DNA from 2 places in the Shewanella oneidensis MR-1 genome. Region 1 is predicted to be linked to the other one. Evidence: riboswitches for the same ligand, from Rfam matches in the RefSeq annotation. Region 1 holds a riboswitch; the other holds the start of a gene.

What was found. A riboswitch is a leader RNA that binds a small molecule or an ion and turns the genes downstream of it on or off. The one in region 1 is predicted to bind thiamine pyrophosphate.
Region 2: another riboswitch for thiamine pyrophosphate. It lies ahead of thiC (phosphomethylpyrimidine synthase ThiC); the one in region 1 lies ahead of SO_RS12535 (TonB-dependent receptor).

Annotation. Positions count from the first base shown of each region.
Region 1 is NC_004347.2:2,832,389-2,837,967, reverse strand. Features, by position in the region: gene deoD (purine-nucleoside phosphorylase) at 149-853, shown strand; gene tsgA (MFS transporter TsgA) at 904-2,058, shown strand; gene SO_RS12540 (Crp/Fnr family transcriptional regulator) at 2,119-2,799, opposite strand; TPP riboswitch at 2,999-3,108, shown strand; gene SO_RS12535 (TonB-dependent receptor) at 3,162-5,363, shown strand; gene SO_RS12530 (hypothetical protein) at 5,465-5,579, shown strand, end outside.
Region 2 is NC_004347.2:2,557,410-2,562,988, forward strand. Features, by position in the region: gene thiE (thiamine phosphate synthase) at 1-1,129, opposite strand, end outside; gene thiC (phosphomethylpyrimidine synthase ThiC) at 1,132-3,297, opposite strand; TPP riboswitch at 3,459-3,557, opposite strand; gene SO_RS11225 (hypothetical protein) at 3,733-4,800, opposite strand; gene trhA (PAQR family membrane homeostasis protein TrhA) at 5,111-5,579, shown strand, end outside.

The DNA of each region.
Region 1 (5,579 bases):
GGTTTTATTATGCTAAGTGTAAACGTTGCGACAAATTATCCACTTTTAACAAAAAAGGGGTTAAGCAAGAGAAAATCCGGACTTTAGTCCTAAAAATTTTTCGTGTTTGAGCACTACTATCTGCATATTACCACATGAGGATAGACCTATGACGGCTCATATTAATGCTCAACCCACTGATTTTGCTGAAACTGTTATTATGCCAGGCGATCCACTGCGGGCGAAATATATCGCTGAAACCTATCTTACGGATGCCGTAGAAGTGACTAACGTTCGCAATATGCTGGGTTACACAGGCTATTACCAAGGGCAACGTATTTCGGTGATGGGCCATGGCATGGGTATTTCATCTATGGTGCTTTATGGTCATGAGTTAATTAATTTTTTTGGCGTGAAACGCATTATTCGTATCGGTAGTTTAGGGGCGACCCAACAGCATGTCGAAATGCGCGATGTGATTTTAGCTCAAGCCGCAGGCACAGATTCCCCGACGAATGCTAAACGCAGCAGTGGCTACCATATGGCGACCTCAGCCACCTTTTCCTTACTGCACAAAGCCTATACCAAAGCCAATGAAAAAGGCATTAGCGTGAAAGTTGGCAACGTATTTAGTGGCGATCTTTATTATGATCCTGACGAAGATATGATCCCTGCGCTTGAGCGTTTCGGGGTATTAGGTATTGATATGGAAGTGGCTGGACTTTATGGCTTAGCACACCAACAGGGTATTGAATCGTTAGCCATTCTGACGGTGTCGGACCACTGTTTAACGGGTGAAGAAACCACGGCGCAAGAGCGGCAGTTATCTTTCAATAATATGATTGAACTCGCCTTAGAAACCGCACTTAATTAGGGTTAACGCTATCCTTTGTACCCTTAGCATTTCACTGATGGAATGACAATATGAATAATAAAATCACCTTAACCGCGATTAGTTTTCTCGCTAACTTTATTATGGCGGGTTTTGCAACTCAATTTGGGATGCTGATTGAACCTATTGCGGATAAATTTTCAGCAAACGTAAATGACGTTGCCTCCATATTCTCCTTGCTTAATGGTGGCGCATTGGCGGGAACTATTGCTGCTTTTTTCTTTATTGAAAAATTGGGTATCAAGCGAATTACCTTAATTAGTTACAGCCTAGTGGCATTGTGTGCTGTCGCGTTACATCTTACCCCTTCGCTAAAAGTAGTGATGGTCGCCATGACGTTAATTGGTTTTTGTGGCGGTGTAGGCTTATGTATTGCGGGTACGATAGTGGTATCTGTGTGGCAAGAGAAATTACAAAGCACCATGCTCGTCGTTCAAGATGCCACGTTTAATATTGCTGGGGTTATTTTCCCTTTAATCACAACTTACGCACTCACAAGTTCATTGTCATGGAGTTACAGTTACTTAGCCGTAGGTTTAGTCGCGTTAGGAACCGTGATTATTACCTTGTTCACTAATTTTTCGCTATGTGAGCAATCATCGAATACGGAAGATAAGCAACAATCGGAATGGAATTTCGGCATTATTAGCGGTGGCATAGGGCTGTTTTTAGGCATGCTAGCACTCTATACGTTTTTAACGTGGGCCCCTTTATTTGTTAAGCAAAAATTTGATATTCCATTTGAAGAAGCGGGCAATATTATTACCCAATATTGGTCTGCTGCATTGATTGGTGCGTTAATTTCGACGCTGATTGTGACTCGGGTAAAAATTCACCATTTCTTAGTTGGGATTATCGGCCTTGCCATGGTCATCACTTTCATGATTGTGACGACCGATAAGCTTCATTGGATGAGTTATTTAACCTATGGTTATGGCTTTGTGTGTGCAGCCCTTTACAACGCATTTATTGCTTATGGTGTGTCTTTTGTTAAAAAGGCCAGCAGTAAAAATGTGTCCTATATTCTGATTAGTGGCAGTACCGGCGCCATGTTTAGTCCCGCCATTAGCTCATTCTTTGAACGCATTATTGGTTTGCAAACTGTGATGTATGTCATTCCGCTATTATATGTAGCGATATTTATTATGTTGATTGTTTCAGGTCGAATGAAGTCTGCAACGGCATAAAAATCCTTTTGTTACGTAAATGGATTTTGCCCACTCTCACGAGTGGGCTTTTTTAATTTGTTATATCGCAGCTTCAACAAATTGTTTAAGGGCATTGAGATCTTTAATCCTAATCCCTTCTTTGTTTCGTTCAATCAGGCCAAGTTCTTCAAGCAGTTGTAGTGCTCTTCGGTAGACGCGATCGGTTGTACCAAATCGCTCCGCCTCTAAATAGCGTTTACTAAAGCCATCGACAGGTAAATCATTTAAATATTCATGGTAAATATCGTATGCCACGTTATAGCTGATGGGATACAACAGTCGCCGGGTAAAAATATCGACGGTGTCTTGGTAGTCAATGGCAATAGCACTGGCGAAAAATAACGCTAGCTGCGGATGTTGCCCAAGGGAGTGCTGCAGTTTTTCGGCGCTAATGACCATAATTTCTAAGGGCTCATTGGCAATAATATCCAACTGACAGTGATACTGAGTAAAAAACTCCATTTCACCAAAAAGTTGCGAATCACAATCGATAGTCCCTAATTGAAAGCATCGGCCATTTTTGGCGGTATGGCCAAGTGATACGCGCCCTTGTTTTACCAACACCAATGAGGTTATGGCTTCACCTTGTGTCATGAGGTGAGTGCCTTTTTTAAGCATTTTAACTTCGCTGATACAGCTGAGTATCACCGCTTCAATAAGGGGATAGTCTTGCTCCCATCGCTGGCTATAACGTCCTTTGGCTAACGGTTTTAGCTGCATTGAGTATGATCCTCTTATCCTATGTGCAATGGCGGCCTTCTATAACATTATCGTGATAAGCGGTCAAATGGGCCAAAGAATTTTAGCTGCGATGTTTAACATGATGCTTTCAAAGGGTTCATAGACAATGATTTGAGGGCTATTTCAGGGCATCACAGGCAGAAGTGTGTCTACTTTATTATTTTCGTCATGTATACTAAGCGCCGCCAAGGGGTGTTTGCCAAAATTCGGCAGACTGAGATGTCATCAGACGAACCCTTAGAACCTGATCCGGCTAATACCGGCGTAGGAATGGGCCAATCAACAGCACACTTCTGAATCGCTTATTCGTTGCCGGATCTCAAACGTATATTTGAGGTCCTATGTCTAACAAAAAGTCTAACAACAAATCTTCAATCTTCACGATATCGTTAACTCGTGCACCATTAGCGCTGGCCGTCTCTGCGGCTTTAAGTGCGTCGGCATGGGCGCAAACCGATGCTATCGACAAACCTGATCCCAATAATGATATGGAAATCATGGTGGTTACGGCGGATTTTCGCAGTGCCAGTTTAGAAAAAATGCCTTCAAGCATTACCGTTATCGATGCCCAGCAAATTCAAGATGAAAACGCCCAGCACTTTGAAGATGTGATGAACTCCATCGCCAACTTTAACTGGTCAGGTGGTAGTTCTCGCCCCAAGTATTTCCAGATCCGTGGCGTGGGTGAGCAAGAGCAATATCAAGGCGCACCTAACTCATCAGTTGGTTATATTGTTGATGATATTGATTTATCCGGTATCGGCATGGTGTCGAGCATGTACGATCTGCAGCAGGTTGAAGTGTTGCGCGGCCCGCAAGGGACGCGTTACGGTGCCAATGCGTTAGCGGGCTTAATTTACCTTAAGAGTAATGACCCAACCGATGTGTTTGAACATGGCGCCGAGGTTTCTTTAGGTAATGACGATCTGCAAACCTTCAGTGGCTTTAGCTCTGGTCCCTTAAGCGATTCAGGTAAATTGTTATACCGCGTGGCGCTGCAGCAACATCAGCAAAACGGTTATCGTGACAATCTGTATTTAAATAAAGAGGATACCAATGGCCGCGATGAATTTACCGGCCGCGCGAAATTGCGCTGGTATGCAACTGATGATCTGCAACTGGATTTAACCCTGCTACATGCCGATTTTGATAACGGTTATGATGTGTGGAGTTTAACCAACGATCCGACAAACACCATAACTGATCAACCGGGTGTCGATAGCCAGCGCACCACAGGCGCAGGTTTTAAAGCGACTTATTCGGGGGCAGAGCAGTTTGAGTTGACCTCGCTGACTTCATTTGCCAATACCGATCATCATTATAGTTACGATGGCGATTGGGCCAATTCTGAGTATTGGGCATCTAAACAATGTGAAGAGGGCGGTAATGTATCGCCTTGTCAGTATGATTACTTTTGGGACAAAACCGGTCAGCGTAAAACCTTATCCCAAGAGTTTCGTTTGAGCTCGACCGACCAAGGCCGTATTTTTGCAGACTCAACCGATTGGTTGATTGGGGTTTATGCCATGAACCTCAAAGAAGATAACCAATTGTATTCTGAATATAATACCTGGCCTGATGAAGTGTTAGATTCGCAGTATGAAGCCACAAACTATGCGTTATTTGGCCAGCTGGACACCGATTTAGGTGCTGACTATGTGTTATCAGTTGGGCTACGTGTGGAGCGTCGTAATAGTCACTACTCAGACACCAACAATGATAATTTTGACCCGAGTGAAACCATGTGGGGCGGCCATATCGCACTGAGTAAAGTGCTGAATGAGTCCCACAATGTCTACGCCCGAGTGGCGCGAGGTTACAAGGCGGGTGGTTTTAATATGACCTTGCCAGTCGAACTCAATGATAAAAAAGAGTTTGATACCGAAACCCTATACAACTACGAAATCGGTTTAAAATCCCATTGGTTTGAAGGGCTTATCGACACTAATCTGGCGCTGTTCTATATGGATAGACAGGATCAGCAGGTGGCTGCTTCCCAGCAAGATCCTAATAAGCCACAACGGTTTATTCTCTACACTGAAAATGCGGGTAGCTCAAACAACTACGGTGCTGAGCTAGATGCAACTTGGTACGCCACGGATAATCTCCAGTTTTACTCAAGCCTTGGCTGGTTACAGACCGCTTACGGTAATTACCAATATCAAGATAAATACGGTACTGATGTGGATTTAACGGGGCGCGATCTGGCCCATTCACCACACTTAACCTACAGCCTAGGCGGCACCTATCGTGCGAACTCGGGTTGGTTTGCCAACTTGAATATGAGTGGTAAGAGCGAGTTTTACTACTCAGACAGTAACGATTCCCGCTCCGAGCCATATACTGTTGTGAATGCGCGTTTAGGTTATGAGGCAAGTGCGTGGTCGGCGTATTTATGGGGCCGCAATTTATTTGATGAAGAATATGGCGTTCGTGGCTTCTATTTTGGTAATGAGCCCGATAATGGCTGGGCGGAAAAACAATATATCCGCTACGGCGATCCACGCCAAATTGGGGTAACACTGAACGTTAAGTTTATGTAGTACCCAAGTTAGCCGCGCTGTGGAGTGAGACTTGAGGCTTGATGCTATATCGTTTCACGGTGCGGTTATTTTATGATAAGTATTTGAAATAAGGATTGAAGATGAAACTGACCGCCGAAATTAGCATGTATCCTTTTAATGAAAATTACCTCGATCCAATTAAATGGTTTATTCATCGTTTGGACAGTTATCCAACGATTGAGCGCGTGACGAATG
Region 2 (5,579 bases), 270 kb from region 1:
CATAATGCTTGCCTAAGGCGATAGCCGTTTGAATTTGCGCTTCAAGTTCTGCTGCGGTAATTCCTGCGTCAGACTTAACCCTAAGCTGGATGGTTTTTACGCCAGCAGCCAATAATTGCTCCAGTAACAGCAGGTTATTAACCACAGGGTAAACCCCTAAATCTGTGGTAAGCCGTTTAAACGCATAAGGCTGCGGTTGTTTATCTGCGCAAACCGCCACAATTTTGGGGTACTGAAGTAGTGAATGCGGCCAGGTGGTGCGAGCCAAAGGCCCTGGGCCATGACCTAAACCCCGCGCATGGGTTAGCCCTTGATTGACATAAGCCTTAGCGACCACTATCGCATCATGCAATACAAAGCCAAAGGCCAGCACTGAGGCTATGGCCGAGGATAAAGTGCAGCCACTGCCATGATTATGAACGGTGTCGATACGATCGCTAACCAGCCAAAAATGGCCATGACTATCAAGCTCAGAGCAGCCTGCAACATCGTGGCACACCAACAGGTCCTCAGCCAGATGCGGATCAAAACGATTATCCCCGCCTTTAGCGAGCACACTACAGCCTAATTGCTCTGCTAATTGTATTGCCGCAGCGGCAAAATCAGCCTTCGTCATTTTTGACGGAATGGTTTGAGCATCAGTGAATGAAGTGAGTCTGGCTAACTCCTTCACATTGGGTGTGATTAAACTAATCAAGCCCTTAAAGCGGCTAAAATCCAGTGGCGTACTCCTATTCCCTAGTTCATCCCCACAGCTTGCTACCATTACAGGGTCGAGAATAACGGGTACATGCGGATAGTGAGTTTTAAAGTTCGCGAGCCAATCTGCAAGTAATTGCAATTGTTGCTGATCCGCAAGTAAACCAATCTTAATCGCCTGAGGCGGTAGATCGGCTAATAGGGTCGAAAGCTGCGTAAGTAGCATCGCTTCACTTACTGGCTCAACTAAATCCACCGCCACCGAGCTTTGCGCTGTTAATGTGGTGATCACGCTGCATCCATGACCGCCCAAATCATTGATGGTAGCCAAGTCGGCTTGGATCCCCGCGCCGCCACCACTGTCCGACCCCGCAATGGTCCAGACGATAGGTTTAGGCACCAAGTGGTTGAAATGCTTAGTCGGGGTCATCATCATACCTTCGCAACCTGCGTCTTAGATTGCAGCTTTGCCCCGTCCTTATGCTTGGCCAATTCATTGGCAGCATTGGCGTTGTCCAGCGGCAGATACAGCTTAGCGCCCAAGGCCGCAAACTCAGCCGACTTTTGCGCCATGGCGGCGGTTAACTCATCTTGGGTTTTGACAGCGATATAATTTAGTTCGGCATCGATATGACTTAATTCAGAATGTCCCGATTTCACTTGCTGAACGGAACCTAATGGCGCAAGTGCTCCGTCAGTCTCAGCAGCTAAGCTTTGTGCCTTTGCATCCGCTTCAAGGCTTGCTGCATAGTCACGCACATCTTGGGTGATCTTCATCGAGCAAAACTTAGGGCCACACATAGAGCAAAAATGCGCTACCTTGGCCGATTCCTGTGGCAGGGATTCATCGTGATAGGCTCGCGCAGTGTCAGGATCGAGCCCGAGGTTATATTGATCTTCCCAGCGGAATTCGAAACGCGCCTTAGACAACGCATTGTCGCGGATCTGCGCGCCCGGGTGACCTTTAGCAATATCGGCCGCATGGGCTGCAATCTTGTAGGCAATTAACCCCTGTTTGACATCTTGCTTATTGGGCAAACCTAAATGCTCTTTAGGCGTCACATAGCAGAGCATGGCGCAGCCATACCATGCGATCATCGCCGCCCCAATTCCGGAGGTGAAATGATCGTAACCCGGCGCAATATCAGTAATTTGCGGCCCTAGAGTATAAAACGGCGCCTCGGCGCAGTGGATAAGCTGCTTATCCATATTCTCTTTGATAAGCTGCATCGGGATATGCCCAGGCCCTTCGATAATGGTCTGCACATCGTATTCCCAGGCGATGTTGACCAGCTCGCCTAAGGTTTCAAGCTCAGCAAATTGCGCCTCATCATTGGCATCGGCAATGGAGCCAGGACGCATTCCGTCGCCTAATGACAGCGATACATCGTAGGCGACACATAGCTCGCAAATCTCACGAAAATGGGTATAAAGAAAGTTTTCTTGATGATGGCTCAAACACCATTTGGCCATAATCGAGCCACCGCGGGACACAATCCCCGTCACCCGTTTGGCGGTCATCGGTACATAGCGCAATAACACGCCCGCGTGGATGGTAAAGTAATCAACACCCTGCTCCGCTTGCTCAATCAAAGTATCGCGAAACACTTCCCAAGTAAGGTGCTCAGCTACACCATTGACTTTTTCAAGTGCTTGATAAATCGGTACTGTGCCAATCGGCACTGGCGAGTTGCGGATAATCCATTCGCGGGTTTCATGGATATACCGTCCCGTGGACAAGTCCATCACGGTGTCCGCGCCCCAACGGGTTGACCAGACTAACTTTTCCACTTCCTCCTCAATGGAGGACGTGACCGCAGAATTACCGATATTGGCATTCACTTTCACCAAAAAATTACGGCCAATAGTCATAGGTTCGGCTTCAGGGTGATTGATATTTAACGGAATAATGGCGCGACCACGGGCAATTTCATCACGGACAAACTCAGGGGTAATCGGTTTACCAATTACGGCACCAAAAGATTCACCTTGGCCTCGGCGGTTTAAGATTTCGTCCTGCACATCGGCAAGTGCCATATTTTCACGAATCGCCACATACTCCATTTCAGGGGTAATAATCCCTTGGCGGGCATAGTGTAGTTGACTCACACGTTTACCCGGTAAGGCGCGGCGTGGGCGAATAATCGCGCTTGAACCTGCTTCAAAACGCAAGTGATCTAGCCCGTCATCCTTCAAGCGCTGCTGGGTAAAATCTGAGGTCGTGCAATCAAGCACTTCAGTATCTTGGCGCTCAATAATCCACGGTAATCTGAGTTTAGCTAGGCCTTGGCGCACATTGATTTGGGCTGCGGGATCGGAATAAGGACCTGCGCAGTCGTACACTGGAATGGGAGGGTTTTTCTCAACGTTGGGCGCCGCCGCGCGGCCACCAATGCGCGTATCGGTTTGCAGAATTTGCCGCATCCCCACACGTAAATCCGCACGGCTTCCCTGCAAATAAAGTTTTTGCGAATTAGGATGTTGTAATGGTTTAAGCGTATCGATAAAGGCTTGGGCCTGGGCGCGCGCCACACGGCGGTTCGTTTGCCCCAGTATGTTCACGGCAATTGATTCTGAGGACGATTCTAAACTGGACATAAGCAATCTCACTTTAACAAATAAAAATGGGGTTGCTTGTCTGGAGACTTGAGTGTTGATAGCGGAATCATGCAAACCGTAAGTCGTGTTTGCTGACCCAATAACGACTAAATCGATGGGTTAATAGACGGCGAAAAGATTGCCGCTGACACGATTTAATGGAAGTTATTATGCTTGTTTCCTTCGCAGGTTTTAACCTGATCAGGTTCAACGGATCCCGAATAAACGGTCTCAGCCAAAAGGCACTCCGACAAGATGACCAAAAGTATAGGCAGAAGCAGGATGAACAAACAAGCGTAATTTTAGGATAAAAACCTAATTACCAATCAAAAATAAAGAAGTTATAACTAGCTGTATATTAAAACATTTAACGTTATTAAATTTTAAAAATCATAATTAGCATTATTTTGAGTGAAAAATTATCATCGTTATTTTTTAGCTTTTTGGCCGCTTTACCATCATTTTATTAAGCTGCGCTTGGATGGCATCGTTAATTTCTTGGTTCATTTTCTTGCCACTGCAATCGAAGGGGAAACCTAAGTTCTCGGCATAGGGATTAATTGGGGTACCGACTTTAACAATCCGATAGCAGGTATCACCTTGACGGACAATTCGATTGGGATCAAGCTCTAAATCTAAACTGGTTGGCCCACTAAAATCCTCAGCATTGGGGACAATAAGCACCTCCATATCGGGACTCATTTCAGTTAAATTCGATTTTCGGCTGTAGTTATTTGTTTGTTCAATGACCAAATTATCCAACGCTTGCTCACGCTGACGTTCAAAATAGCCTTGGGTAAATAATCCAATGCTCGCACTTGTACTTACACTTGACGTCGTTGGTTGCTCAGTCTGGGGTTGTGGCAGACTTTGAGGTTGATGAGTGGCAGCCGTTTGGCTTTGAGTTGATTTAGTCTGCGTTTTTACCAAAACCTCGGCGGGCTTTTCAGTTGAACTGAGTGCAGAAGCGTTAATGCTCTGTTTTACTTGTTTTTCTGTTGGCTTTTTCGGCTCTGTGGCGGGTAATTCAATCGTAGTGGTTGACACCACTGGCTTTGGGGAGGCTGTCATTGCTTCAGCGGCAATTATAGCTTCTGCTGCTGGTGGCTCCTCTGGCAATATTTGTGTTTGCGGCGCATAAATAAAGTAGGCTTTTAAGGCTTTGGTGTTGTTAGTCGATTCTGCCAAAGAAAAACCCAATTGACTCAACTGGCTACGCCACAAAAAAAACAATAAAAATAGTAATACACCATGTCCTAATATCACGCCAAATAATAACCAGAGATTGAATCGACTGTCACTTAAGCAAGGTTTTTCTAGTGAGATAACAGCGTTTCCCGTCTCGTGTAATTCATGCAGTTTAAGGCTAAGATCGCTATCCAAGGACGTGTTAGTCGGGATGAAAGGTATCGTCCGAAATGGCACGGTTTCATCATCTGCCGCTAAGATGGTTGTATAAAAGGCTTTGTCATTCCTTGAGGCAATAATGGGGCGAAAAGGCAAAATCCATCTCCTATCTCTTTGCAAAAACTGTACTTCACAAACTCTGAACTTAAAAAAATCCTGTATGCATAAAATCCATACATCATTAACAGCAAGTTAGAGAAAAGGACACAAACAAAGTTCCAACGTTTTAACTGTATTCTTGGATGATTCACGTTCATTATGGAACGGGATAAATGTGTAACTCACGTGAAAATCATTGGTACCATCTACACAAAAATAAATTAGCGTACACGTGTAAGCTAATTATGGCTTTCAGATTTATCTGCTGATAGACTTCGTCATTATCGCTATTGAGTGGATCAACCCTATGGCAAACCAGAGTTTGATAGAGCCGCAAATGCATCAAGAAAAACCTTTAAATATCAGTGCATATAGTCTAAGTGAAGAGATCGCCAACAGCATTAGTCATGGTCTAGGAGTGATTGCTGGTGCGGTGGGATTAATCTTTATGCTCCTCAAAGGTGTCGATCATCTTTCTAGTATTCAACTTACAGGCGTCATAATTTACGGTGCAAGTCTCATTCTGTTGTTTTTAAGCTCAACCTTGTATCACAGCGTGACGCATCGTGGTTGGAAACACAAACTGAAGATCGTCGATCACTGTGCGATCTACTGCTTGATTGCCGGCACTTACACGCCATTAATGTTAATCAGTCTGCAAGGCAATCTGTCGACGATTATCCTCACGGCCATTTGGTCGCTTGCTATTGGTGGGATCCTCTTTAAGACCTTATTTATTCACCGGTTTAAAAAACTCAGTCTTGTGCTGTATCTAG